DNA from 2 places in the Streptosporangium sp. NPDC049046 genome. Region 1 is predicted to be linked to the other one. Evidence: riboswitches for the same ligand, from Rfam matches in the RefSeq annotation. Region 1 holds a riboswitch; the other holds the start of a gene.
What was found. A riboswitch is a leader RNA that binds a small molecule or an ion and turns the genes downstream of it on or off. The one in region 1 is predicted to bind cyclic di-AMP.
Positions count from the first base shown of each region.

Region 1 (14,633 bases):
CCTTCTGCACCTTCTCGCAGAACTCGTCGGCGGAGATGCGGCCGAACATCAGCGCGTTGGTCTGCTTGCGCAGCTCGGTCTCGAACTCCTTGTACCAGTTCTCGAAGCTGCTGAAGGTGACGATGTTCTGGCCGGCGGCGGTCTGCGCGGCGCTGAGGCTCGCGTTGCCCGGTGACAGTTCCAGGCCGTCGGCGGCCCCGGTCACGACGGTGATGTTGCCCGACTTCTCGGTGAAGCCGCGCGCGCCCTCCTTGGAGAGCATGATGCGCAGATACTCCAGGCCGCCCTTGGGGTTCTTCGCCTTGGCGGGGACGATGTAGGCCTCGCCGGCCGCGGCGCGGATGGCCTCGAACGGCATCTTGTCGGCGGCGGTGACGCTGGGGGTGGGCGTCAGCGCGTACTTGAAGGTCTCGGGGGTCTGTTCCTTCTGCTCGTTCTCCAGCCAGGAGCCCGACGGGTACAGCGCGATCTTGCCCTGGTTCTGGCGGAGCTGCACCTCGGTGTGGATGAGGCCCTCGAAGGACTTGTCCATGTATTTGGCGATCTCGGCCCAGGCTGCGGCGGACTGCTTCATCGCGTCGCGCTGCCAGACGCCGTCGGCGAGGTTGTCGACGTCGATGAGGATCTGGTTGCCCTCGATCTTCGCGGCGGAGATGAGGATCATCCAGTACATGTAGTAGGAGGCGTTCTTGCCCGCGTACGCGAAGGGGGTGATCCCCGCCGCCTTCGCCGTCTCGGCGAAGGTCTTGAACTCGTCGAAGGTCTTGGGCGGGGTCCAGCCGTTCTTCTCGAACAGCGCGGAGTCGTACCAGAGGCCGTACGCGGAGAAGACGTAGTTCATCAGGTAGGGCTTGCCGTCGATGAGGCCGGACTCGACGGTGCCCGGCGCGACCATGTCGCGCACCTTCTTGCTCGGGTCGTCGATGGAGGGGGCGTCCCACAGCTCGGTGAGCTCCAGGAGCTGGCCCTCCTGCTGCAGGGCGCCGTTGTCCATCAGGTCGGTGCCGGAGTTGGCGATCATGTCGGGGACGTCGCCGCCGGCGAACCTCGGCTGCAGGGTCTGGGCGATCTGCTGGGTGGCGACGTGCTTGATCTGGGCCTGCGGGAACGCCTTCTTGTACAGCGGCTCGTGGACCTCGGTGGCGTAGCTGTCGCCCAGGCCGCCCTTGAAGATGACGACCTCGAGCGGCGCGTCGGCGGCGACGCCGAACGGGTTCGCCGCGGAGACCGCGCCGCTCGCGGAGGGTGCCGCGGAGGCGGCGGGGGCCGGGCCGCCGCCGGTGGCGCAGGCGGTGAGCATCCCTGCGCCGGGGCCGGCGATCAGAGCGGTCATGCCGATCCGGCGGAGCATCTGCCGCCGGGTGATATCTCCGGGCGTACTGGCCGATGTGGACATGTAACCCTCCTGCACGGGGGATCAATTAGGAAAGTTTCCTAAACGTTTGCCCGAAGGTACGTATCCCTGGAGCCCACCGTCAAGGGCCCGCATCCGGTCTAGACCGAGCCGTGATGTCCTCGCGACATATCCGGTAGCAACCAAACGCCAGGGAAGTGCTATCCGGCAACGAAACAGCACATAGCGGTCTAAATTCCTCTACCAACCGTTGACGCACGACCGCCGGAGAGGTAGAGGAACCCTGCTCGCCGACCACCGACAGGCGGCAACCGGTCTAGACCAGATAATGAAGGTTTGCCGCCCGGTACCGCAACCCCCTACTTTTGACGACATGTTGCTGGCCGAGCAGCGCCGCCTGCTGTGTGAGTACGGCCATCGGGCCGCCACGACCGGACTGGTCGTCGGGACCGCGGGAAATCTCAGCGTCCGCGTGGGCGACCTGGTCGCCGTGACACCCAGCGGCGTCTCCCTCGACCGGCTGGAGCCCGATGCCTGCCCGGTCGTCGACATCGAGGGACACCTCGTCGAGGGCGATCTGCGGCCGTCGTCGGAGACCCCCATGCACCTCGCGGTCTACGCGACCACCGGCGCCGGCGCCGTCGTGCACACCCACTCCGTCTTCGGCACCGTGGTCGCCACGACCATGAGCGAGCTGCCGCCGATCCACTACAACGTCCTGCTGCTCGGCGGGACCGTGCGGGTCGCCGAATACGCCACCTACGGCACCCCCGAGCTCGCCGCCTCCGTCAGGGCCGCGCTCAAGGACAGGCGTGCCGCGTTGATGGCCAACCACGGCGGGGTCACGATCGGCGACGACCTGGACGGTGCCTTCGAGGCGACCAGGTTGCTGGAGTGGCTCTGCGAGGTCTACGTGCGGGCCAGGAGCGTCGGCGAGCCCCGCGTGCTCACCGAGGAGCAGCTCGCCTCGGTGGTCCGGCGCGCCCTCGACCCGCCCACCTTTCCCCGCCGCGAGGACTGAGCGCGGCGCGACCACCTGCCCGTCCTGCACACCGCCGGACCACCCATCGCGAGGACTGACCCCATGCCCCTGCAGCTCACCGGCGCGCCGAGCGATCCGGACCTCATCCGCCTGCCCTGGGACGTCCCGCTGGAGCAGTGGCCCGAGCACCGCCTGGTCTCCCTGCCCCGGGGCATCTCCCGGCACGTGGTGCGCTTCGCCCGCCTGTCGGGCAAGGTGTACGCGATCAAGGAGATCAGCGAGTACTACGCCAAGCGCGAGTATCGCCTGCTGTGGGACCTGAGCCGGATGGACACCCCGTCCGTCGAGCCGGTCGCCGTGGTCACCGGGCGGACCGGCGCGGACGGCGAGCCGCTCGACTCCGCGCTCATCACCCAGCACCTGCAGTTCTCGCTGCCCTACCGCGCGGTCATGTCGGGGACGGTCCGCCCGGAGACGCTCAACCGGCTGCTCGACGCCCTCGCCGTGCTGCTCGTACGACTGCACCTCAGCGGCTTCTACTGGGGCGACTGCTCGCTGTCGAACGTCCTGTTCCGCCGGGACGCGGGCTCCTTCGCCGCCTATCTGGTCGACGCCGAGACGGGCGAGCTGCACCCCATGATCAGCGAGGGGCAGCGGCTGTACGACATCGAGGTGGCGCACACCAACATCTTCGGCGAGATGCTCGACCTGGAGGCGGGCGGGCTGCTGCACTCCTCCATCGACCCCGAGCAGGTCGCCGACTCGGTCTGCCGCCGCTACCACCGTCTGTGGGGCGAACTCACCTCCGACGAGATCATCGAGGAGGTCGACTGGCACATGATCGACCAGCGGATCCGCCGGCTGAACTCCCTGGGGTTCGACGTCGCGGAGATGATGGTCCGCCGCAAGGCGGGCACCGGGCGGCTCATCGTCCGGCCCAAGGTCGTGGACGCCGGGCACCACCAGCGCAGGCTGCTGCGGCTCACCGGCCTGGACGTGGAGGAGAACCAGGCCAGACGCCTCCTCAACGACCTCGACTCCTTCCGCGTGTCACACGGCCTTCGCCACGAGGACGAGGCGATCGTGGCCCACCGCTGGCTCGCCGAGGTCTTCCAGCCCACGGTGCTGGCCGTCCCCCTCCAGATGCGGGGCAAGCTGGAGCCCGCGCAGTTCTTCCACGAGGTGCTCGACCACCGCTGGTACATGTCGGAGGAGGCCGGGACCGATGTCGGCCTGCCCGCCGCGGTGAATTCCTATGTGAAGAACATTCTCATTTTCAAGCCGGACGAAAAGGCACTCATCGCCGAGGACTAAAGGGTTGATTTCCATCCGGGGTGCATAACTTCCCCTCGGGGTGGTGAATCCTCCCCCTTCTCCCATCAAACCCCTAGCCGGAGAGAGTGGTTTCCGAGGCTTTTCCCTACGCTGACCGGGCGACGTTCGAAGTCGTCGGCAAGGGAGAGCACGTGCTCGGAATCGAAGACTGCCTCACCGAGGTAATGGCCATCCCCGGGGCCCTGGACGCGATCCTCATCGATCAGACCAGCGGAACCGCGGTGGCCGCCGGCGGTGCGAGCCGCCATGCCGACGTGGAGAGGTCGGCCGCGGGGCTGAGCGAGACCCTGCGCGCGACGCTCGACGGGCTCGCCGTCACCGTGCCCGGCGGCACGGTCCGGATCAACGACATGATCGTGACCACGGACGGCGGACACCATTTACTGAAGCCGCTGGAAACGCCGTTCGACGGCCCGCTCGTCATTTACGTCAGGCTCGATCCGGAACGCTCGAACCTGGCACTGGCCCGCCACCGCCTCCAGGCCCTTTCCGGCCGTCTGATATCCACGTGAGCCCATGCCCAGCGTCGAGAACATCCTCAGCGGGCTCGCCGGCGACCACGCCACCGGATCCCTGCGACTCGGCAAGGCGGGGGTCGTCTACCTCACCGACGGCCGGGTGACCTACGCCGAGAGCGCGTCCGCCCCTCGGCTGGAGGACCTGCTGGGTGCCCGCTGCGGCATATCCGCCCACGCCGTACGGCAGATCAGGCAGGCCACCACCCGCCGGCGACCGGACCCCGCGCTCCCTCCCGGGCCGCAGGAGTCGCGGGAGCCCCAGCCGACGGGGGGCGAGCGGCTGATCGCCCAGGGCCTGCTCACCAGGGGTGAGCTGGAGTTCTGCGTGCTCAGCACGGTGCTCGACGCCGCGTACTTCCTGCTGCGGGCCACCGGGCACCGGCCCAGGTTCCGGCGGGGGGAGCTGCACTGGCTCGGACCGCAGTGGTACTTCGACGCGACCGGCCTGCTCCGGGAGTGCGAGCGGAGGAAGGCGCAGTTGGAACAGATCTGGCCGTCCGCGGAGCTGGACACGCTCCCGGTCGTCCCGGTGGAGCGCATCGGCGCCCACCGGGTGGTGCTGAGCGCGCTCCAGTGGGAGGTGCTCGTCGGCGCCGACTCCGTCGCGACCCCGGCCGAGCTGGCGCGCAAACTGGGCCGTCCCGCGTACTCGGTGCTGCTCGCCGTACGACAGCTCGCCTCCTCCGGGCTGCTCCGCGTCCCGGAGCCCGGTCCGGCCGAGGCCCCCGCCGTGCCGGACCCGCTGCCCAGGCGGACGAAGGGCGCCACGGAGATCCCGGCGGCCGGGACGGGCTCCGTGGAGACGTCGGAGTGGATCCCCAGGGCGAACGGGGACCCGGCCGACGTCAACCTGCTCATCCGGCTCAGGAACGCATTGGAGGCAATGACTTGAGCCCGGTCACATGCCGATAAGGCTACGGACGCTGAAGTTGATCGGAAGGAGGATGCCGGTGGAACTGCGCGAGGAGATACGCCGTGAGATGGCGATGCTGCGAGAACGCGTACCCGATGTGGACGGGAGCATCGCGTGCAGTGTCGACGGCCTGACGATAGCCAGCGACCTGAGAAACGACATCGAGCAGACGGGCGCGCTCTCCTCCGCGGTGCTCGCCCTGAGCCGCCGGATGACGGGCATCGCCGGCAAGGGCGCCTTCGAGGAGACGCTCATCTCCGGAACCAACGGCTACGCGGCGTTCTACGCCGCCGGACCCAAGATCGTTCTCACAGTCCTGGCACGCCCGGGGACCAATCTCGGACTGCTCAGGCTGGAGGGCCGCAGAACGGCGGATCGACTCGCCGCCGTCAGCTCACGCACATCGATATCCCAGTGATCGGAGACAGTAATGGGCAACATGGACATCTCGCTCAAGGAGATGATGGCGATCGACGGTGCCATCGGCGCGGTCGTCGTCGACTACAACAGCGGGATGGCGCTCGGCGCGCTCGGCGGGTCCAAGGACCTCGACCTCCAGGTCGCGGCCGCGGGTAACACCGAGGTCGTCAGGGCGAAGATGCGGACCATGGAGTCGCTCGGCATCAAGGACGGCATCGAGGACATCCTCATCACGCTCGGCACGCAGTATCACGTGATCCGCCCTATCGCGGGCCGGAGCGGTAAAGGGCTGTTCCTCTACCTGGCCCTCGACCGGAACCGGGCCAACCTCGCGCTCGCCCGGCACAACCTGCGTGGCATCGAGGAGAAGCTCGAAGTCTGATCCTTTGGTGCGGCCCGCGTCCCGGCAGGCGCGGGCCGCACCGGAACCCTCCACGCCTCTCGGGGGCGGTTCTTCCCGGCGTCCGTGCCGCCGGGGACGGTGACGAGGTCGGCTCTTCCCTGCCGCTACCCCCTCGGGGACGGTGACGGGGGCCGGTTCTTCCCGGCCGCCACACCGTAGGGGTCAGTTCTTCTCTGCGGCCACGCCGTCGGGAACGTACTCGGAGACGTGCTCGACCATGACCTTGGGCTTGCCGAGCCAGGGTCGCGCCTCGGCGCTCACCAGCTGGGTCTGCAGGCCGATGCCCAGCTTCCTCGCCATCGCGAAGACGGTCGTCGGCGGCTGGGCCGGGCTGGTGTCCCTGCGGTTCCACGCGCCGGTGGAGAACGCGACCGGGTGGTTCTTGATCCCCGTGCCGCCGCCCCACTTGGTGACGACGTACTGGATGTCGATGTGGCCCATGCCACCGTTGCCGTCCACGCCGAGCGTGCCGGCGTTGAACGTGCCGCCGGTCAGGTCGGCGAAGGTCTTGGCGTCGATGTCGATCATGATGCCCTGGTTGGAGGGGTTACCCGGGCCGCGGTCGCCGACGAAGAACTTCGCCTTCTTGCCCTTGTAGAGGATGTATCCCTCGGTGAACAGGGGCCAGCTCGGGCTGGCGATCATGCCCTTCTGCATCGGCTTGCCGCTGGCGGGAAGTCCGGTGTCACCGGCCCGGCCAGAGGAGTCGTCCCAGAAGTAGGAGGCCGTGGTCGCGCCCTGGAGCAGAACGGCCTCGGTACCGGCGGGCGCGCCGGCCGCCGGGTCGTTCGCGAGGCGGGTGGCGGCGGGGGCCGCGGAGGCGGGGAGCGCCAGGGCGACACCGCCGGAGACGAGGAGGCTCGCGGCGGTGAGGGCCGCGGCGAGGCCGCGCCCGAAGGAGGTGTTCCTGTACGGGGATCGCTCGCCCGGACAGAGCGTGTTCAGGTCGTTCTTGTGCATACCAAAGGAGGGGTGCATGGAGAAATGGCTCTTTCGCGAGGGAACGGGGCGGCCAGGTGCGAACACCGAAGGGGTGCACTGGCGGGGACGCGCTCATCGGAAAAGGTGGCGTAGCCGGATCAGCCGATCGCTACGCGGAGCACGGTCCTGAAGGTGCCACGGTCAGGCGCGGCGGCGAGGTCGAGGGGACGGGGGGCGGCGTTGAAGTTCAGGTGGTCGGTGCCGACAGGGGGTCCACCGACGTGGTGACGCGGTGATCCATGAGGGGATCTCCTCTCCATCTCGTCTACCGGGTTAGCTGACGGGTTCGGGCGGTGGAGTTGCCCTACCGCCGCGCGTTCGCGGCGGATTCACCCCGGAAAATTGGTTCCCCGGCTCCGGAGCCCTGCGGGCCCTCGGGATTCGACGTCGGCCGGCCGCCTCCTCTTGTGAAGGGCAGGTCGCCAACCGATAACAGTGGACACTACCCACCAAACCGGACAAAGCAAAGCAAACACCATGAAAAACCCAGAAGATCTACCTACAAGCTTCAAGGAAGCCCCATCGATTGCCCCGCCAGGTCGACACCCGCCCTACCAGCGAGAACGCCTCTCCCATCCCGGCAACCGCCGCGAGAACCCCCACCCCGGACGGGGTCTCCCCACCGGCGGCCGACAGTCCGTCTCGTGGGACAGAGGTCCTTCCCCAAGACCCACACAGGGCCTCCTCACCGGGGGGCAGCCCATCGCGGACCCCTCACCGAGACCCGCACGGGATCTCCCCCACCCCGCGGGTCATCCCCGTCCGGTCAGTCCCACCAGAACGACCAGGCGTTCCTGCCCTTGATCTGCTCGGCGTAGTCGATGAGGGTCCCCGCCCCCTGGATGATGCTGTCGGGGCAGAACGTCCAGTGTTCCGCCGCGACGTGCAGGGCGTGCTCGGAGGTCGTCGGAGGCGCGGCGACGCTGAGGTCGAGAGTGTTGAAACCCATCCCGACCACCCGCACCCCGAACCTCTCCTCCCAGCTCCGTACGACGGCCGCGAGCGGGACCATCCACTCGTTGTGGTTCAGGGCGCCCTGCCAGCCCATCACGGCCAGGGCGTCGGCCCCGCGCTCCACCGCGACGAGCCCGAGCGGGGTCCTGCGCTCGGCCACCAGCCCGGCGTACCAGTCGGCGACCACACCGGGATCGGCGGCGAGCCTTCCCGCCGGCGCCGGGCCCGGACACTCGGGACCGTAGGGATCGAGGATTTCGAGCTGGTCCAGGGTCGCCCTCTCGATCCAGTCGGACCACACCTCGGCCATGAACGCGGCGGCGTTGTAGTTGTCGATCTGCGCGGCGGTGTCGGGGGCGATCTGACCCGCCGACCAGGGCTGGACGGAGTCCTCCAGCAGGACCGGCCACAGGCCCGACTGCTCGTGCTGAGCCCTCAACCGGGCCCAGTACTCGCCGGAGACCGTCACCTCACTCAGCCAGAACGCCGGACGGCGACGGACCGCGAGCTGAGCGTAACCGGGGTCGGGCCACACCACGTCCCCCGGCGGCAACTCCACCGAGAGCCTCCTGCCCCTGCCTCCCCCGTCCCCCTCGCCTTCGTGGGCTCCTTCTCCCCCATCGGCGAACAACTGGCCCAGAACTGGCGGGAGTCTCTCACGCTCGCAATCGCTCATCTCTACCGATCCGATCCTGACCACGGATCAATTTTGGCCTGTCAACCACCCCGAGGGACAGTTCTGCCCTGGTCCAGGCAAAAATTATCGGTACAGAGGGGAACGAAGCCGAGCGGGTGCCACCCCTCCACGCCCGACGAATGCTCAACGAGGCCGTTCGGGGCCGCACGTCACGTCCGCGAGGGCGCCGTGAGTCTCGGGGGTAATGGACAGGCCCGCGAAGCCGGAGAGCTAGGGCTCGAAGAGCACCAGAGGGTGGCGCCGCGTCATCTCCAGGACCACGCGGCACACCTCCCCCGCCCGTGGGAAGACCGCGTTCATCAGCACGAAGTCCTCCCCCACGGTGAGCGGCTCGGACCACGGTGAGGCGCCGTAGTTCTCGACGGTCAGGTCGGGGAAGAGCGCCGTCAACTCCTCGTAGAAGGCCGCCACCTCCGGGCGCGGCTCACCGGGCGCGGCTCCGCTCTCGTCCCAGGCGAGATATCGAAGAAGGGCCTCCCGCGCGGTGATCGGTCCGGCCGCGAACCAGACTCCGAGATCAAAGCTCACACCATGTCCTCGTCGTCCTCGTCGTCCTCGTCGTCGCCTGCCCAGCCGTCGAATCCTACGTGCCCGGCGGACACCTGATATGCGCGAACCGTACGGAAAGATCGACGCCCGAGACGCGCGACCGGCGCGGAAGGATCGACGTCTGGAATGCGCGACCGGCGCGGAAGACGGACACCTTTATATACGCGGCTGACGAGGAGGGGGCGCGGTGGGCCAGGACAACGCGAAAAGGGGGCACGCGTGTCCATGAGCGAGGCTAAATGTCGGTGGCGGGCCGTACCCTGCCATCGTGATCATTATCTCCGGCTGGATCCGTGTCGACCCCGATGCCCGTGACGACTACCTCAAGGGATGCGTAAGCGTGATCGAGCAGGCCCGCGCCGCGTCCGGCTGCCTCGACTTCACGCTCGGCGCCGACCTCCTCGACACCGGCCGGATCAACGTCTACGAGCGCTGGGAGTCGGAGGAGACCCTCGACGCCTTCCGGGGTTCCGGGCCGAGCGACGGCCAGGAGACGATGATCCGCGACGCCGAGGTGTCTCGCTACCAGATCTCCGGCGTCGGCCCCGCCTGAGCGGGAGGCGACAGATCTCCCATCCACCGGGGAGGGGGACGGCGACGCGGTTCAGGGTCCGGGGTCCGGCAGACTGGATATGACAGAAAGGGGTTCTCGTCATGACTGACAAGCCCATCCTGGAGCCCAGCCCCAGTCACCCGATCACGATCACGCCGAACCCGGCCCGGATCGTCGTCTCGGTGGCCGGCCGGGTGGTCGCCGACTCGCGGAGCGCGTTGACACTGCGGGAGGCGGCGTACCCGCCGGTGCAGTACATCCCGATCACCGACGTCGACCGCTCGCTGCTGGAGCGGACCGACACCGCCTCCTACTGTCCTTTCAAGGGCGACGCGAGTTACTACACCGTCACGGTGGACGGGAAGCAGGCGGTGGACGCGGTGTGGTTCTACGAGTCGCCGTATCCGGCCGTCGCCGAGATCAAGGACCACGTCGCCTTCTATCCCGACCGGGTCGACTCCATCGTCGAGGAACCGGCCGCCTGAGCGTCTTTCGGCCCGAGTCCACCGGGAGACGCCCGGCTCTCGTGCCCGCCCCTCCGATCATCACTCGGGACGGGCACTTCGACTCGTAGGGCCGACGGTGGGCGGCACCCCGCGACCGCCCACCGTCGCGTCACAGGTGATCGACTACCAGGCGCCGAGGACGAGGCGGCCCGCGACCGGACCCAGCTGGAACGGGCCGGAGGTGTACCACTTACCGGCGTAACTCAGCCCCTTCTTCCAGGCGTGGAAACTGAACGTGCCGTCGGAATTCTGGTACGCCGCCACGATGTCCTCGGAACCGTCACCGTCCACATCACCAGCTGCGACCCGGTCACCGACCTGCGACATCGTCCACCCACCGGACTCGTAATCCGCCGCACGCGCGAACGACGACCCGTTCGACGACCACCGCCAGATCGTCATCGACCCATCGCCATCGTCACGCATCATCGCCGGCTCCGCCTTACCGTCACCGGTGAAATCACCCACCACCAAACGACCATCAACCGGACCCAACTCGAACGGACCGGAGGTGTACCACTTACCGGCGTAACTCACGCCCTTCTTCCACACGTGGAAACTGAACGTGCCATCGGAATTCTGATACGCCGCCACCACATCATCGGCACCGTCACCGTCCACATCACCAGCTGCGACCCGCTCACCCACCTGCGACATCGTCCACCCACCGGACTCGTAATCCGCCGCACGCGCGAACGACGACCCGTTCGACGACCACCGCCAGATCGTCATCGACCCATCACCATCGTCACGCATCATCGCCGGCTCCGCCTTACCGTCACCGGTGAAATCACCCACCACCAAACGACCATCAACCGGACCCAACTCGAACGGCCCCGACGTGTACCACTTACCGGCGTAACTCACGCCCTTCTTCCACACGTGGAAACTGAACGTGCCATCGGAATTCTGATACGCCGCCACCACATCATCGGCACCGTCACCATCCACATCACCAGCGGCGACCCGCTCACCCACCTGCGACATCGTCCACCCACCGGACTCGTAATCCGCCGCACGCGCGAACGACGACCCATTGGACGACCAGCGCCAGATCGTCATCGACCCGTCCCCGTCATCGCGCATCATCGCCGGAGCGGATCGAGTGGTCGGCGCCCACAGCGCATTGACGATGATCTGGGCGTCCCCGGCCTGAAGCTGATACTTGTCCGGGTACGCCGATACCTGCACCGCCTGGCAGACCTCACCGATCGGGGCCGTCGCCCAGGAGTTGTTCGGATACACCCGGAGCATCTTGTCGAGGAAGGCGTTGGTGGCCCAGGTCGGGTTCAACCGCTGCGCCCGACTGCCCCACGATGCCCGCTGCTGGAACAGGCCCAGACTGTCGTGGTCGACCTCGACGCTGATGTTCTGCAGGTGGGTCTCCACGATCACCGTGGCGATGGCGATCACCGCTGCTCGAGAGGACAGCCCTCGGGCTTTGACCGCGTTGACCACCATTCGGGCGCAGGAGGTGCGGTACGCGGACATGTAGCCGCGCATGTCGGACTTCAACTGGCTGTTCAGCCGAGTGGCCAGAGCGGCATCGCCGCTGGTCGTACCGTTCGGATCGCAGGGCACGGTCTCGTACGCCACCGCTGCCGACGCCTCGGACGGAGGAATCGTCGGTGCCGGGCTCGGAATCCGGGCGGCCGAGGCCACGGATGGTGCGGCCGCCAGGAGGGCTGCGCTGACGATGACGGTCATGCCGCGACGGAGAATTAACGACACTGATCTTCGCAAGGCTCTTCTCTTTCTCTGCTTGCGACAGCGAGGGGGTTGTCGAACTCATTCGGTTCCGGGAGCGGGACGGCCCGGAAGGCCGCCCCGTGTCCCCGAACCGGGGACATACCGAAAGAGCTACCAATCGCCGAGAACGAGACGGCCCGCGACCGGACCCAGCTGGAACGGGCCGGAGGTGTACCACTTACCGGCGTAACTCAGCCCCTTCTTCCAGGCGTGGAAACTGAACGTGCCGTCGGAGTTCTGATACGCGGCCACGATGTCCTCGGAACCGTCACCATCCACATCACCGGCGGCCACCCGGTCACCGACCTGCGACATCGTCCACCCGCCGGACTCGTAATCGCTGCCGCGCTCGAACGCGGATCCGCTGGAGGACCACCGCCAGATCGTCATCGACCCATCGCCATCGTCACGCATCATCGCCGGCTCCGCCTTACCGTCACCGGTGAAATCACCCACCACCAAACGACCGTCAACCGGACCCAACTGGAACGGACCGGAGGTGTACCACTTACCGGCGTAGCTCAGCCCCTTCTTCCACACGTGATAGCTGAATGTGCCGTCGGAGTTCTGATACGCGGCCACGATGTCCTCGGAACCGTCACCGTCCACATCACCGGCGGCGACCCGCTCACCCACCTGCGACATCGTCCACCCACCGGACTCGTAATCCGCCGCACGCGCGAACGACGACCCATTGGACGACCAGCGCCAGATCGTCATCGACCCATCACCGTCATCACGCATCATCGCCGGCTCGGCCTTACCGTCACCGGTGAAATCACCCACCACCAAACGACCGTCAACCGGACCCAACTCGAACGGCCCCGACGTGTACCACTTACCGGCGTAACTCACGCCCTTCTTCCACACGTGGAAACTGAACGTGCCATCGGAATTCTGATACGCCGCCACCACATCATCGGCACCGTCACCATCCACATCACCAGCGGCGACCCGCTCACCCACCTGCGACATCGTCCACCCACCGGACTCATAGTCGCTACCGCGCTCGAACACGGACCCGTTCGACGACCACCGCCAGATCGTCATCGACCCGTCCCCGTCATCGCGCATCATCGCCGGAGCCTCGCGCGAGGGAGTGGGAGAGGTGGAGCAGTTGCGGCTGGTGACGTTACGCGAGGTCTGGTTGTTCGCTCCGCCGTAGGTGACGCCGTTGAAGGTCGGCCTGACCCGTTCGGAGCCCGCGAATCCCCAGGATGCCTCCCCGTTGCCGTTGGAGTCGTATCCGAGCTCGAAGTGCAGGTGCGGATGCCCGTTGGAGGTCGGGCCGGTCTTGCCGACCTTGCCGATCGTCGTGCCCATGTTCACCCTCGCCCCGACCGAGACGGCGCGGGACTCCAGGTGCAGGTAGGTGGTGTAGTAGCCGCCGCCGTGATTGATCTGGATCACGTTGCCGGCGTTGCTGTGGTAGAAGGACTGGTTCACCGTCCCGGCGGCGGGGGCGATCAGTGTGGCGCCGTCGGTGCCGTGCTGGTCGGGTTCCTTGACCATGTCGAGCGCGGGGGCGTGCGCCCAGGTGTCCAGCCGCCACTTCTGGTCACAGGGGAAGGGCAACTGCAGATTCGGGGCAGCCGCCGCGGCGGCAGGGCTCGCTGTGGCGAGCACGCCGAAGGCCGCGACGAGCACGGCGGAAATGCCTGCTCGTAAGAAAGCGGATATGGACATGAGGCTCCTAGCTGGGGATCGACCGCACCGGCCGATCTCTCGTCGAAGAGAGGCTCGGCATTCGTCTGTGCGTGGGATTCCGGCGATCGGCCGGAGGGGGACGACGTCCACGAAGCGTCACGGTGATCTGATGCCGCAGGTCGTAGCGTCGCGCGAGTCGCGGTGACCAGGCAGAAGTGCCGAGTCACCATGTGTGGGACAGCGGGTTCGGAAAGCGTTGGTTGCTCTGTGTGAACGTTGCCTTCATGAAACCCGGCGTCCGATCAACGCGCCATGACGTTCAGCCGGACATTGAACCGGACGTTGATCGCGACATATGGTGTGGAATCACATCCGGTCAGGGGGAGGCGTCAGACGTGGGGGACGCGTCCGAAAACTGACCACTACATATCGCATGGGCATTCACATCTGATCACGGGAGGCATCAGACGTGGAGGACGTGTTTGGCGTGCTGCTTCGACGCCATCGGCTCCGTGGGGGCCTCACTCAGGAAGCACTTGCCGAACGTGCGGGCATCAGTTCCCGCTCGGTCGCCGAACTGGAACGGGGGCGCGGCCGAAGTCCGCGGCCCCGTTCACTGGAGCAGCTGGTAACGGCGCTGGATCTGGCCGGCCAGGAACGGGAGGAGTTCGTCGCCATCGGCCACTCGCTGTTCTGGGCCAGCCGGACCGGCCGACCGGACCGCAGCCCTCCGACAGAGAGCACCCCCGCCGCCAACCTGATGTGGAGGCAACTCCCCGCAGACCTTCCCGACTTCGTCGGCCGCGACGAGGAACTCGCCCAGCTGGCCGAGATCCTCGACCCCGGCAACCGCAACCCAAGGCTGGCGGTGCTCTCCGGACCACCGGGCATCGGTAAGACCGCCCTCGCCGTACACGCCGGTCACCGGTTCTCGTCGTGGTTCCCCGGCGGGCATCTGTACGCGGCACTGCGCGGCGCCACCGCCGACCCCGTCGACCCCGTCGAGGTGCTCGCCCAATGGCTGCGGACACTCGGCGTGCACGGATCGGCCCTGCCCACCGGTGTGGACGCG
Region 1 covers NZ_JBEZEZ010000011.1:21,002-35,634, reverse strand. The annotation lists gene ngcE (N-acetylglucosamine/diacetylchitobiose ABC transporter substrate-binding protein) at 1-1,396, opposite strand, end outside; gene AB0B96_RS17390 (class II aldolase/adducin family protein) at 1,728-2,375, shown strand; gene AB0B96_RS17385 (DUF4032 domain-containing protein) at 2,439-3,650, shown strand; gene AB0B96_RS17380 (roadblock/LC7 domain-containing protein) at 3,737-4,183, shown strand; gene AB0B96_RS17375 (hypothetical protein) at 4,188-5,081, shown strand; gene AB0B96_RS17370 (roadblock/LC7 domain-containing protein) at 5,140-5,520, shown strand; gene AB0B96_RS17365 (hypothetical protein) at 5,533-5,904, shown strand; gene AB0B96_RS17360 (hypothetical protein) at 6,088-6,903, opposite strand; cyclic di-AMP (ydaO/yuaA leader) riboswitch at 7,154-7,303, opposite strand; gene AB0B96_RS17355 (DUF4253 domain-containing protein) at 7,673-8,419, opposite strand; gene AB0B96_RS17350 (hypothetical protein) at 8,768-9,085, opposite strand; gene AB0B96_RS17345 (antibiotic biosynthesis monooxygenase family protein) at 9,375-9,659, shown strand; gene AB0B96_RS17340 (DUF427 domain-containing protein) at 9,761-10,144, shown strand; gene AB0B96_RS17335 (VCBS repeat-containing protein) at 10,289-11,872, opposite strand; gene AB0B96_RS17330 (VCBS repeat domain-containing M23 family metallopeptidase) at 12,026-13,600, opposite strand; gene AB0B96_RS17325 (helix-turn-helix domain-containing protein) at 14,031-14,633, shown strand, end outside.

Region 2 (14,633 bases), on a different contig from region 1:
GAAGGTCTTCACCGGCTGCCCCGAACACACGGCGGAAGGCGAAGAAGAGAATCCGACGCGAGGTCACCGAGGATGCCGGAGGCGCGCGGCGCCGACCATTCGGCGAGTAGTGCACGAACCCCCGACGGGGACGGATCCGGCATTGACCCCTCATAGGGCGCCCAGGGCGGACGTGAGCCCGTTGTGGGCAACGTACGCGAATATTCCGGCGAGCGGGTCGAGACTCGGTCATAACTTCCCCCGCGTTGCTCAGGGCGCGGCAAATGGTTTTGAGGCTTCCGCGCCCCGGCCCCCGAGACCCTTACGGACCCCTAAGGGCCCCCGTTTTCTCACCCGCGCACGAAAACGGGGCCGGCGGTTGAACCGCCGGCCCCGTTATTCAGGGGACTACTTGATCTTGACGACGACCGTCCCCGCCACCTTGTCGTGCAGGGCCTGCTGCAGCGGCTTGTCCCACAGCAGCCACAGGACGTTCACGAGGCTGAAGATGTTGAAGAGGAAGCCTACGAAGGGGATCCAGCTCAGGAACTGCGGGCCGAACATCACCCCGGCGCGCTTGACCGCCATGTCGGAGCCGAGCCCACCGGGCGGCAGGGCACTGCCGACCGGCACGACCTTGATGCCCATGACCATCTTGCCGACCGTCTGGCCGCCCCTGCTGAGCATGAGGAACTCGTAGGCCATGTAGATCGCCGCGCTGACCAACGCGATGAGGAGCCCGGCGAGGAAGGTCCCGCTCCCCTCCGTGATCGACGTGCCGTCGAAGGTGGGGGCGGTCACGAGCATCGCGGTCAGCACCAGGCTGATGATGACCCCCGGGATCGCCAGGATGATCCCGTCGACCAGCCTCGCCAGCAGACGCTGCCACCACTCCGCGAGCGGGGCGGGCGCCCCGGGAGGACCGCCGTACGGCTGGCCGTAGCCCTGCTGCCCGTAGCCGGGCTGCTGGCCGTAGCCCTGCTGGCCGTAGTCGGGCTGCTGGCCGTAACCCTGCTGGCCGTACTGCTGCCCGTAGTCCGGCTGCTGACCGTAGCCGGGCTGCTGGGCCCCCTGCTGGCCGTAGCCCGGCTGCTGGCCGTAAGCCTGCTGGCCGTAACCGGGCTGGGACTGCTGACCGTAGCCCGACTGCTCGTGGGACGCCTGCTGGCCGTAACCGGGCTGCTGCTGCCCGTACGACCCCGTCCCGCCCTGCTGGCCGTACCCGCCGGTCCCGCCCTGCTGGCCATAACTGGGCTGCTGGCCGTAACCCTGCTGCTGGGACTGCTGGCCGTAGCCGGGCTGCTGCTGCCCGTACGACCCCGTCCCGCCCTGCTGGCCGTAGCCCTGCTGCTGGGACTGCTGCCCGTAGTCGGGCTGCTGGCCGTAACCCTGCTGGCCGTAACCGGGCTGCTGGCCGTAGCCCTGCTGCCCGTAACCCTGGCCGTAGCCGGGCTGGCTCTGTCCTGGGCCGGTGTTCGGCTGTGAGGCCTCCGACCGATATCCCATGACCGTTACGTCGGGATCGAGTTCGCCAGCGGCTCGACCCGCGTTGTGCTGTCCGTAATCCGGGTGTCCCGACGGTGTGCGATCGCGGTCGGGATCATCCTGTGGATACGGCGGCTGTCCGGTGCTCACCGCGTCACCTCACTTAGACTGCGCATGTGGCAAATGTCAGACGCACATGCTTGCTGCTGCACAAGGTATCGACATAGGTATCGACAGTCACCTTTCCGATCAGTCAGCTCCAAAGTCATCACAGTCGGGCTCACGTGTCAGGTGGAGCAGCATCCGGGTGTTTCCCAAGGTGTTGGGCTTGACGTGCTCCAGATCGAGAAACTCCGCCACGCCCTCGTCGTAGGAGGCGAGAAGCTCCGCGTAGACCGCGGGAGCGACGGGCGTGCCCTGGATCTCGCGGAAACCGTGCCTGGCGAAGAAGTCGACCTCGAAGGTGAGGCAGAAGACCCGGCGCAGGCCCAGCTCCGCGGCCGTGCGAATGAGGGCGGAGACGATCCGGTGGCCGATTCCCATCCCGCGACGGGTCGGATCGACGGCCACGGTGCGGATCTCGGCAAGATCCTCCCAGAGGACGTGGAGAGCCCCGCAGCCGATGACCGCCCCCTCGGCGTCGGTGGCGACCCAGAACTCCTGAACGTCCTCGTACAGGGTGACGGTGGCCTTCTCCAGCAGGCGGGGGCCGACGCCGCCGTAGGTGTCGACGAGCCGCCTGATCGCGCGGACGTCCGGGGTCCGGGCACGACGGACCGAGACCTCGGCGGCCTTGGCGATCTCCGCGACCTCGGCCGCCGCGGGCAGGGGCGGGTCAGGCTCCGCCCCCTCGGGTCCCGCGCGTCGCTCCCCGCCGCCCGGGGTGCTCACGACCGGCACGGGAGAATGCTCAGCAAGCTGCTCCATGACCGTTCAGCGTACGTCCTCACCGGTCTTCAATTACGGCTCCTCCTTAACTCGCGGCACACCCCCCTCACATGACCGCCGGTAATCGCTTTACCACACTGGGCGCGCGGCATCTCACGTGTGCCACAACTCACCTTTGGTACGGTCCCGGACCTGGGAAGACCTTCCCCGCACCCCCCGCCGGGGAGGTAAAGGCAGCGTAATGGCCATGTTGATCATATTGACATGTGATCTTTCCGTGACACTTCAGTTGCGGAACCTCCACTGAATTCGCAGTTCTGGTTGAGCAGGAACCACGGGTGCACTAATCTCCGTGCTCGATGTCAGAGACGTAAAAGCCTGACCCGCCGAATCCCTCACCACGGGGAACCGGGGACCCACCACGTCCTTGGGGGTGAATCCGAGTGCCACCGGCGCACTCGGTAGGGCTGCCTCCGGCCCGAACCCGTCAGCTAACCCGGTAGGCGGCCGAGGAGAGGAGCCCGTTGGTGAAGCGCGAGCGCGACCGCGGAGGAAAGAACGCGGGCGACGACGCCCGCCGTCGAGAACGCGCGCCGCGCGGGCTGCGCCGCCGCATGGCGGTGATCGGCCTGGCATTCGCCACCCTCACTCTCGGCACACCGACGGTCGCGGCCACCGCCGACCCCGAACCCAGCCTCCAGCAGCTGGCCAAGCAGGCCGAGAAACTGCACGAGGAGATCGGCGTCCTCGCCGAGCGGTACAACGGCGAGCGGGTCAAGCTCAGGCAGGCCCAGCGGGCCGCGGAGAGCGCCGAGAAGATCCTCGCGTCGAGCGAGTCGGAGCTGGCCTCCCGTCGCACCAAGGCCACCCTCCTGGCGCAGAGCACCTACATGTCGGGCGGCCTGAACTCCGGACTCGCCTTCACACAGGCGACGGACCCCGACACCTTCCTCGATCAGGCCACCACCAACTACGCGCTCCAGCAGCAGCAGAGCGAGGAGGTCGCCCAGGTCGCCCGGGCGATCGAGGCCGCCGAGCGGGCGAAGGCCGGCGCCAAGGCGAGGACGTCGGAGGTCAAGAAGCTCCTGGCGGAGATCGACGGCAACCGGACCAAGATCGAGCGTCTGGTCGCGCGGGTCGAGAGCGACCTGTTCAGCGAGGTGCGTGCCAGGGCCGTCGGCAACAGGGGCGCCCGGGTGAAGACCAACGTGCCCATCGTGGGAAGCGGCAAGGCCGCGGAGGCGACCCGCTGGGCGCTCACCCAGCAGCTCAAGCCGTACGTCTGGGGCGCCGAGGGTCCCAACTCCTTCGACTGCTCCGGGCTGGTCATGTGGGCCTACCAGAAGGTCGGCATCAGCCTGCCGCACTACACCGGCGACCAGTGGACCGCCGGCACCCACGTCTCCAGGAAAGAGCTACGCCCCGGAGACCTGGTCTTCTTCTACAGCGACCTGCACCATGTCGGGATCTACATCGGCGCGGGCCTGATGGTCCACGCGCCCCGGACGGGTGACGTCGTCCACATCACCACGATCGACAACCGGCCCTTTGTCGGAGGCGTCCGCATCGCCGCCTGAGCGTGCCCCACCCCGCCCCCCTGCCCTGTCCGCACGCGTGCCCGGCCCGACCTGCCGGGCACGCGTGCGGTGCCGTGTCAGATCAGGCGACGGCGTGCGGCCCAGGCGACGGCCTCGATCGCCGTGGCGACACCGATGCGGTCGCAGATGCCTCTCAGCCTGCGCCTGACGGTCCGCCCGCTGATGTCGAGGCGACGCCCCACCCGATCGACCGTGACACCCTTGGCGAGCTCAGCCAGCAGCACGAGATCGTCATCGCTGAGACCGATATCGCTCATGCCCAGGGGGCTGTCGCCATGGCGTGAATCCACTTCTGGATATGCCATCAAGAGTCACTCCCCCCACTCTGGAAACCGGGTGCGAGACGCCGGAAATGAATACCGTCCGCCAGGAACGGTAAACGCCTTGTTCAAAGGTCGTCAAGTTCCGCTCTTCATAGCGCGCGTCCAGTATTGACATAGTAGGCGCTACATGAAGTACTCATGATATGTCAGTGCCTTTGCGGCTATGTCATGACCCATCCCGAGCACGAGCCGGCAGGTACCCCTGGCTGCGGTGATCGAAGTCCTGGCAGAACAAGGTTTCGCGGGAGCCCTCGCCCCGCCGGGCGCGCCGGAGCGGGTCCTCCGGAGATCCGGACTGCCCGCATTTCTCGGTAAAAACCGATCTCTTCCCGATAGTCTTCGGCGGCCATCACCATCCGCCACCTTGACGACACGCCGCGAAAAAGACGGAAATATAGGGGTCGAGGAAGCGGCTTCGCGGCATTCGTGAAGTATCACGCGGTGACGATGGGACGCGAAAGCGATATTGGACGTGCTGGAAATGGATTTCTGATCCGCACGGAAAGGCGTCCGGCATTATGGGGGACCATGGGCGCGACGACCGTTTCCAGCCCTCAGCTCTCGTCCCGTCCGTCCCGTCCGTCTCGTCGACGGCCCCGCGGCACTCACGGCGGTCTCACCGCGCCACCACATGAAAACGGCGCCGGCCCCGGGCGGTGCCCGGGGCCGACGCCACCACAAGATCCCTGCGTGCCGCCCTTCGCCGTGCTCAGGCGGTCGGCTTGACCAGCGGGAACAGGATGGTCTCGCGAATGTTCTTGCCGGTGAAGGCCATGATGAGACGGTCGATCCCGAGCCCCATGCCACCGGTGGGCGGCATCGCATATTCCAGGGCGGTGAGGAAATCCTCGTCAAGCTGCATGGCCTCCGCGTCGCCGCCCGCGGCGAGCAGGGACTGCTCGGTGAGGCGGCGGCGCTGCTCGACCGGGTCGTTCAGCTCCGAGTAACCGGTGCCCAGCTCGGTACCGAAGCCGATCAGGTCCCACTTCTCGGTGAGGAGGGGGTTGTCCCGGTGGTTGCGTGCCAGCGGGGAGGTCTCCAGCGGATAGTCCATGACGAACGTGGGCTGGATGAGCGTGTGCTCGACGAGGGCCTCGAAGATCTCCTGGACCAGCTTGCCCTGACCCCACTTGGCGTCCCAGTGGATCTCCCGCGCGTCCGCGAGCTTGCGGACGTGCTCCAGGGGCGTCTCGGTGGTGACCTCCTCGCCCAGCGCCTCGGAGACCGATCCGTACAGGGTGATCCGCGGCCACTTCGCCAGCCCGAGATCGACCTCCTGGCCCTGGTGGACGACGACGGAGTGGCCGAGGGCCGCCATCACGGCCTTCTGGATCATCCGCTGGGTCAGGTCGGCGATGTCGTTGTAGTCGAGATACGTGCCGTACGCCTCCAGCATCGTGAACTCGGGGTTGTGGGTGGAGTCGGCGCCCTCGTTGCGGAAGTTGCGGTTGATCTCGAAGACCTTCTCCAGGCCGCCGACCACCAGCCGCTTGAGGTAGAGCTCGATCGCGATCCGGAGGTAGAGCTCCATGTCGTACGCGTTGATGTGGGTCCTGAAGGGCCTGGCCGTGGCTCCGCCGTGGATCGGCTGAAGCATCGGCGTCTCGACCTCCAGGTAGCCCTCCTCGTGCCAGAAGTCGCGGACGGCCCGGACCACGGCGCTGCGGGTGTGGGCCATCTTCCTGGCCTCGTCGTTGACGATGAGGTCGACGTAGCGCTGACGGACCCGCGCCTCGGGGTCGGTGAGCCCGGCGTGCTTCTCCGGCATCGGGCGCAGGCACTTCGAGGTGATCGCCCAGCGGTCGGCGAGGATGGACAGCTCGCCCCTGCGGGAGGTGATGACCTCGCCCTCGATGCCCACGTGGTCACCGAGGTCGACGTCGCGCTTCCACGCGGCGAGGGACTCCTCGCCCACCCTGTCCAGGGAGACCATGATCTGGAGATCGCCTGAGCCGTCGCGGATGGTGGCGAAGCAGAGCTTGCCTCCGGTCCTGGACAGCATCACGCGGCCGGTGACACCCACTTTGTCGCCCGTCGCGGTGTCAGCGGAGAGATCGGCGTATTTCTGGCGGATCTCGGCGTTGGTCGCGGTGCGCGGGAAGTTCACCGGATAGGGGTCGACGTCCTCGGAACGGAGGCGGTCGAGCTTCTCCCGGCGTACGCGCATCTGCTCGGGCAGATCCTCGGCGGGGGTGGTCACGTCATCGGTCACAGTTCCAAAGGGTACCGATGCGGCGAACCCCGTGAGTTCCCCCCGTCCGGCACCGGGAGGGACTCTCCCGGTGCCCCGGCGTCCTCAGGGCGTGTTGCGGTGGTAGATCAGGCGCAGGCCGATCAGCGTGAGCCAGGGCTCGTGCATGTCGATCGAGCGGGCCTCGCTCACCACGAGCGGCGCCGCGCCGCCGGTGGCGACCACGGTGACGTCGTCGGGGTCGTCGGCGAGCTCCGCCGCCATCCGCTCGACGATCCCGTCGACCTGACCGGCGAAGCCGTAGATGATGCCGGCCTGAAGCGCCTCGACGGTGTTCTTCGCGATCACGGAGCGAGGACGGATCAGCTCCACCTTGTGGAGTTGCGCCCCCGCCGTGGCGAGCGCGTCCACCGAGATCTCGATGCCGGGGGCGGTCACCGCGCCGACGTACTCCCCCTTGGCGGAGACGGCGTCGAAGGAGGTCGCGGTGCCGAAGTCGACGATGACGCACGGCCCGCCGTACAGCTGGATCGCCGCCAGCGCGTTGACGATGCGGTCGCTGCCGACCTCCTTCGGGTTGTCCATCCGCACCGGCACCCCGGTGCGGACGCCCGGCTCGACGATCACCGCGTTCACGTCGCCGTAGTAGCGGCGGCACATCTCACGCATCTCGTTGAGCACCGAGGGGACGGTGGAACAGATCACGATGCCGTTGACGTCGGCGCCCTTGAGCAGCGGCGACTGCCCGAGCAGCCCCTGGAGCACGACGGCGATCTCGTCAGCCGTCCGCCGGGCGTCCGTGGCGATCCGCCAGTGCTCGATGACGTCCTCACCCTCGAAGAGTCCGAGAACGGTGTGAGTGTTGCCGACGTCGATGGCAAGCAGCATCAATTCCCCCGAAGGTCCAAGGCGATGTCCAGCGCCGGCGCCGAATGCGTGAGCGCGCCCACGGCAAGGTAGTCAACACCCGTTTCCGCCACGGCACGAGCGACCTGGAGGGTCAGTCCCCCGCTGGACTCCAGCCGCGCCCTGCCGTCCACCAGCCGTACGGCCCGCGCCAGCTCCTCGACGGTGAAATTGTCCAACAGGATCTCCTCCGCTCCCTCGGCCAGCACCGGCTCGATCTGGTCGATCCGATCGACCTCGACCTCGATCGGCAGGCCGGGAAAGGCGTCACGGACCGCCCGGAACGCCTCGGCGACCCCACCCGAGGCCACCACGTGATTGTCCTTGATCAGCGCGGCGTCCGAAAGTGACATGCGGTGATTGGTTCCGCCGCCGCACCGGACGGCGTACTTCTCCAGGGCCCGCAGTCCCGGCAGCGTCTTGCGGCTGTCCCTGATCCTGGCCCCGGTCCCCTCGACGGCCCGGACCCAGCGGCCGGTCAGGGTCGCGATGCCGGACAGGTGGGTGAGCAGGTTGAGCGCGGTGCGCTCGGCGGTCAGCAGGTCCCTGGTGGGACCGGTGACGGTCATCAGCACGTCGCCGACGGCGACGCGCTCGCCGTCCTTGACCCTGCGCTCGGTCACCAGGCGGCCCTGGCTGAGGTGGGAGAACGCGCCCTCGGCCACGGCCAGCCCTGCGACCACGCCGTCGGCGCGGGCCACCACGTCGGCGGTGGCGGTCTGGTCGGCGGGGATGGTGGCGACACTGGTGACGTCGCCCCCCTCCTGCAGGTCCTCGGCCGCGGCGGCCTCCAGGACCGCGGTCACCGCCCTCGGGTCCAGGCCCGCCTCGATGAGGTCGTTCTCCACCTGGGGCGGCAGCGCGCTCGCGCGCTGCCCGTGCGGTGCGTATGTCATGGCCAGCCCCTCCGCTGTCAGGGTGATGTCGAGGTGGCCCAGCCACCGGTCGTCGTTCCGCTCGGGAAAGTCCTCACGCCAGTGTGACCCCCGGGTCTCCTCGCGTTCGCGGGCGGCCGCCACGAGCGCGGAGGCGACCGTCAGCAGGTTGGTGGTCTCCCAGGACTCGGTGCACGGCTCGACCACCACCGGGGTCCACCTGAGGTTCAGCAGGGCCCTGGCGACCTCTCCCAGGGACTCCTGGCCGCGCAGCACGCTCGCTCCCCGGCTCATGTGCCCCTGGATCCTGCTCCGGGCCCTGGGGTCGATCAGGCCGGTGGGCCGGTCATCGGCGACCGGCCCACCCGTCACCGACTCGCCCACGACCGACCCACTCGCGGCCGGCTCGTCTTCGACCGGCCGCGTCGCGCTCCCGGCGCTCCCGGCGCTCCCGGCGCTCCCGGCGCTCCCGGCGCTCCCGGCGCTCCCGGCGCTCCCGGCGAGGACGGTACGCGCCTCGTGGATGTCGGCGGCGATGCGCCCGGCGAAGACCAGACCTTCCAGCAGGGAGTTGGAGGCGAGCCGGTTGGCGCCGTGCACACCGGTGCACGCGACCTCGCCGCACGCGTACAGGCCGGGCACACTGGTACGGCCGCGCAGGTCGGCGCGGACACCGCCGCTGGCGTAGTGGGCGGCGGGCGCGACGGGGATCAGCTGGGTGACCGGGTCGATGCCGTGTTCCAGGCAGACCGCGTGGATCGTCGGGAAGCGGGTGCGCCACTTCTCCTCGCCGAAGTGGCGGGCGTCGAGATAGACGTGGTCGGCGCCGGTGGCGCGCATCCGCCGCATGATCGCCTTCGCCACGACGTCGCGGGGGGCGAGGTCCGCGAGCTCGTGAACGTCGCGCATGAAGCGGGTGCCGTCCGCGTCGACCAGTACGGCCCCCTCGCCCCTCACCGCCTCGGAGATCAGCGGCTGCTGGCCGGTGGAGTGCTCGCCGAGCCAGAGGACGGTCGGGTGGAACTGGACGAACTCCAGGTCCCTGACGACGGCGCCCGCGCGCAGCGCGAGCGCCACTCCGTCGCCGGTGGAGACGAGGGGGTTGGTGGTGGCCGAGTAGACCTGCCCCATGCCTCCCGTGGCCAGCACCACGGCCCCCGCCGTGACCGCGCCCACCCCGTCGCGCTCACCCTCGCCCATGACGTGCAGGGTCACCCCCGCGGTGCGGCCCTCGGCGTCCTTGAGGAGGTCGAGGACGAGCGCGTGCTCGATCACCTCGATCCCCGACTCCCTCACGGCCTGGACGAGCGCCCTCTGCACCTCGGCCCCGGTGGCGTCGCCTCCCGCGTGCACGATGCGGTCGCGCCGGTGGCCGCCCTCCCTGGTGAGCTGGAGTGCCCCCGAGGCGTCGGTGTCGAACCGGGCGCCCATCGCGATCAGGCCGCGCAGCGCGTCGGGTCCCTCGGTCACCAGGGTGCGGACGGCCTCCTCGTCGCAGAGGCCCACTCCGGCGACGAGCGTGTCGGAGAGGTGTTCCTCGGGGGTGTCCCGCGGGTCGAGCACGGCGGCGATGCCGCCCTGTGCCCAGCGGGTCGATCCCGAGGACAGGACGTCCTTGGTGACGACGAGGACCTTCGCCCCGGGGTCGAGGGCGGCGGACCGCAGTGCCAGGGTGAGGCCGGCGATGCCGGAGCCCACCACGACCACGTCCGCCCGTACCGTCCAGCCCGGAGCGGGAGCGGTCAACCTCTGGGGAATGGCCGGGATGCTCATAGCCGCCTCCTCGCGGGGCTCGTTAGAGGCCGTTCATTTCGTCAGTGTGACGATAACGCCCCCCGCGAATCGGCTGTTCCCCGGGGTAGGACATTTCGCCCGAACGCCGAAATCATGGCAGCTCGGGGCCGTACACCCCGACGGAGGTCGAAACGGGAGCCCTCCTCCGCGACTCACGGGCCCCACCGCCGAACGGCCGCGGATCAGCGAATGTCGAGCGTGACGTTGTCGATCAACCTGGTGGACCCCACCCTCGCGGCCACCGCGAGGATCGCCTCACCCGTGTGGTCGTCGCCGACCTCCGCGAAGGTCGCCGGGTCGACCAGGACGAGGTAGTCGACCGCGAGCGACGGCTCGGCCTCCAGGACGGCGAGCGCGGCCCGGCGGATCTCCGCGGGCGCGCGCCGCCCGGCTCCCACTCCAAGGGTGCGGGTCGCGCCGTCACCGCGGTCGAGAGCCTGCCCGGCCCCGGCCTCAAGGGCGCGGGACAGGGCGAGGGCCGCCACCCGGTCGTCCCGCGACAGGTAGCGGTTGCGGCTGGACAGCGCCAGACCGTCCGGCTCGCGGACCGTGGGCCCCCCGACGATCGAGACCGGCAGGTTCAGGTCGGCGACCATCCTGCGGATCATCGCGAGCTGCTGGGCGTCCTTCTGCCCGAACACCGCCACGTCCGGCTGGACCAGGTTGAACAGCTTCAGCACCACGGTCAGCACGCCGTCGAGGTGGCCCGGCCTGAACTCCCCCTCGACGACCGAGCCCATCTCGCCCGCGGACACGCCGACCTGCCTGTCCGGCAGGTACATGTCCTCGGCCGAGGGGGCGAACACCACGCCCACCCCCTCGGCCGCGCAGGCTTCGAGGTCGGCGTCGAACGTACGGGGATAGCGGGAGTAGTCCTCGGTGGGCCCGAACTGGAGCGGGTTCACGAAGATGCTCACCGCCACGTGCGCGGCTCTCTCGCGGGCCAGCCGGATGAGCGAGCGGTGTCCCTCGTGCAGCGCGCCCATCGTCGGTACGAGTGCCAGCGCGCTTCCCCCGGAAAAGGCGCCCGCGCCGATCCCCAGGGTCTCGCGGGCCTTGAGCAGCCCCGCACGGTCGTCCGCCACGATCATTGGAACCTCCCGGGGGTTCAGGTCCATTTGTTGCCGCCGAGGGCGTCCAGAAGGCGCTCGGCGGCCTCGGGCTTGAGCAACCCGGCCGCCAGCGCCCGGTCGGCGGTGAGTCTGGCCAGCGCCACGTAGGCGTCCGCCGCCTCGGGGGCGGCGAGGATGAGCGCGTCCACGTGTCTGCGGACGGTCCCCGCGTCGCCGCGCACCACCGGGCCGGTCAGCCCCGCGATGCCGAGCCGCAGCACGTTCTCCAGGGCCGCGCCGAGCAGCGGGCCGAGCATCCTGCCCGGCTGCTCCACGCCGATCCTCTCCAGCAGTTCCGAGGACTCCGCGACGAGCGTCACCATGTGGTTGGCCGCCCCCGCCAGGGCCGCGTGGTAGAGCGGCCGGTCCTCGTCGGCGATCCAGACCGGCTCGCCCTCCATCTCGATGACGAGGGCCTCGGCCACCGGGCGAAGCGCGTCGGGAGCGGTCACCCCGTACGAGATCCCGGTGAGGCGGCGCAGGTCGTCGTCACGGCCGGTGAAGGTCATCACGGGGTGCAGCGCGAGCGGTAGCGCCCCGGCCTTGATCGCCGGGTTCAGCACGGCGAGGCCGTACGCGCCGCTGGTGTGCGCCACCAGCTTGCCGCGCAGGTCGGCGCCGGTCTCCACCAGGCCGGAGACCAGGTCCGGCAGTACGTCGTCGGGGACGGTGAGCAGGACGAGATCCGCGCCCGCCACCACGTCCTCGGGTCTCGCGGGGACGAGCCCGAGCCGCTCGACCGCCCGCTCCCTGGAGGCGTCGGAGACGCCGCTCGTCGCGACCACCCGGTGCCCCGCCCTGACGAGCGCGGCGCCGAGCGCCGAACCGACCTTGCCCGCTCCAACCACTCCGACGGCCAGCCGTGCCGGGCGATCGACTGCGTCCATGACGTCCCGTCCTTCGACCATGTGGGTTCCGTGCCCGATTGACCAGAGTAACGGGCCGTGCTGTCGCGACCGCGTCAAGACGCGTGTTCGGCAACGGAGGCGAGGTCTCCTCCCGGTATGCCCGGATCGGGCACACCGGGAGCGTACGTGACCCACGAAAGAGCCCGGAAACCCGGCCCATACGGTGATTCGGACGGCGACGCGCCGACGTGGCGTCAACAACGATCGTGCAAACCGATGACAGAATGCGGTCATGCACTCACTCGAAGCGTCGGCGCGCGTCGATCTCGTTCCCTCGCCCCGGCGGGTAGCGTCTGAGAGCGTGTGGCTCACCTGGCGTGCCGCGATGGAGCACGCCCTCTACGGCGAGAGCGGCTTCTATCTCCGGGAGCGTCCCTCCAGCCATTTCCGGACCTCGGTCGGCGCCTCCCCCGTCTTCGCCGAGGCCGTGCTGCGCGAGCTGGCCGCGATCGACGAGGCTCTGGGCGGCCCCGAGGTGCTCGACCTGGTCGACATCGGCGCCGGTGAGGGCAGGCTGGCGGCCGGTGTGCTCGCCGCGGCGCCGTCCGCGCTCCGGTCGAGACTGCGGGTCACCGCGGTCGACCTGGCGCCCCGGCCTTCGGCGCTGCCCGAGGAGATCGTCTGGGCGAAGGCCGCGCCGGACGGGATCCACGGGCTGGTGATCGCCAACGAGTGGCTCGACAACGTCCCCGTCGACATCGTGGAGCAGACGGCCGACGGCCCCCGGCTGGTCCTGGTCAACATCACGAACGGTGAGGAGCGGCTCGGTGACAGCCCCTCCGAGGCGGATCTCGCGTGGCTGGCCCGCTGGTGGCGGATGCGGGCCCCCGGCGAGCGTGCCGAGATCGGCAGGCCCCGCGACAGGGCGTGGGCCTCGGTGATCGTACGGCTGGCGCGCGGCCGGGCGATCGCGATCGACTACTCCCACGCTCTGGACGACCGGCCGCCGTACGGCACGCTCGCCGGATACCGGGACGGAGCGACGGTCGCGCCCGTGCCCGACGGGTCGTGCGACATCACCGCCCACGTGGCGCTCGACGCCTGCGCGGCCTCCGGCGAGAGCGCCGGAGCCGTCACGACGGCGCTGACCACGCAGCGCGAGGCGTTGCGCGCCCTGGGCGTCACCGGGAGCCGTCCGCCGGTCGAGCAGGCGGGAAACGACCCGCGCGGCTACCTGCGGGCCCTCACCAGGGCCTCCGAGGAGGCCGAGCTCATCGCCCCCGGCGGCCTCGGCGGCTTCGGCTGGCTCTCTCAGAGCCGCCACTGAGAGCGCCGCTCCGGACCGGTTCAGACCCGCACATCGAGGGCGGTGAGGCCCCGGATGACGTAGCCGGGACCCCAGGTGGGTTCGGTGACGAGTTCCATCTTCGGCGCCTTGCGCAGGAGGGCGCCGAAGGATTCGATCAGCTCCACCCTGGCCAGCGGTGCCCCGAGGCAGAAGTGGATGCCGGCGCCGAAGGAGATGTGCGGGTTGTCGGCCCGGCCCACGTCCAGGCGGGCGGGGTCGGCGAAGACCTCGGGATCGCGGTTGGCCGAGCCGAACAGCAGCGCCACCTCGGAGCCGCGCGGGATGTCGATCCCGCCCACCGAGACGTCCTCGAGCACCCAGCGTTCGAACATCTGCAGCGGGGTGTCCCAGCGCATCAGCTCCTCGATCGCCGTGGGCAGCAGGGTGTGGTCGGCGCGGAGCCGGTCGAGTTCCGCCTGGTTGCGGAAGAGCGACCACCAGCCGTTGCCGGTGACGTTCACGGTGGCCTCGTGTCCGGCGTTGAGCAGCAGCACGCAGGTGCCGACCAGCTCCTCCTCGGTGAGCCGGTCGCCCTCGTCGGCCACCAGGGCGAGCGCGCTGATCAGGTCGTCACCGGGGTCGGCCCTGCGGGCGCGGGCCAGCTCGACGAGATAGGCGGAGAACTCCTCGGCCGCCCGTACGGCGGCGTGCTGGGCCTCGACCGACGGCTGGAGCTCGTACATGCCGCAGATGTCGGCCGACCAGGGGCGCAGCAGGTGCCGGTCGGCCTCGGGGATGCCGAGCATCTCGGCGATCACGGTGACCGGGAGCGGCTCGGCGACCTCGGCGATCAGGTCGCCTCCGCCGCGCTCGACGAAGACGTCCACGAGCTCCTCGGCCATGCGGGCGATCTTGGGGCGGAGGGCCTGGACCATGCGGGGGGTGAACGCCTTCGAGACCAGCCGCCGGAGCCTGGTGTGCACCGGCGGCTCGACGTCGAGCATCCCTGCCCTGATCACCCGCCAGAACGGGTCCTGGAACTCGGGGTCGTCCGGCCTGCCGAGCTCCTGGTGCGAGGCCACGTGCAGGTAGGACCGGCCGAGCCTGCGGTCTCGCAGCAGCGCGTTGACGTCGGCGTGCCTCGCCACCAGCCATTGGCCGGTCGGCTCGAAGAAGCCGACCGGCCGCTCCCGCCTCAGCTCGTCGTAGACGTCGTAGGGGTGGGCGACGAATTCCGGATTCCAGGGATCAAAGCGCACGTAAACATCGTAATCCTGGTCAGGAGTCGGGCCGCTTGTCCGAATTTCCCTTTTCGGGTGATTCATCCACTTCGCCCGCAGGACCGG
Region 2 covers NZ_JBEZEZ010000007.1:128,852-143,484, forward strand. The annotation lists gene AB0B96_RS11915 (RDD family protein) at 388-1,485, opposite strand; gene AB0B96_RS11920 (amino-acid N-acetyltransferase) at 1,714-2,265, opposite strand; cyclic di-AMP (ydaO/yuaA leader) riboswitch at 2,727-2,874, shown strand; gene AB0B96_RS11925 (NlpC/P60 family protein) at 2,880-3,929, shown strand; gene AB0B96_RS11930 (LuxR C-terminal-related transcriptional regulator) at 4,007-4,207, opposite strand; gene lysX (bifunctional lysylphosphatidylglycerol synthetase/lysine--tRNA ligase LysX) at 4,983-6,485, opposite strand; gene AB0B96_RS11940 (type III pantothenate kinase) at 6,570-7,352, opposite strand; gene AB0B96_RS11945 (L-aspartate oxidase) at 7,352-10,018, opposite strand; partial or broken gene panC (pantoate--beta-alanine ligase) at 10,222-11,043, opposite strand; gene AB0B96_RS11955 (DUF2520 domain-containing protein) at 11,148-12,038, opposite strand; gene AB0B96_RS11960 (SAM-dependent methyltransferase) at 12,292-13,326, shown strand; gene AB0B96_RS11965 (cytochrome P450) at 13,347-14,546, opposite strand; gene AB0B96_RS11970 (TerC family protein) at 14,566-14,633, opposite strand, start outside.
Region 2: it holds a riboswitch for cyclic di-AMP, as region 1 does, so the genes downstream of both, AB0B96_RS11925 (NlpC/P60 family protein) here and AB0B96_RS17360 (hypothetical protein) in region 1, are expected to answer to the same signal.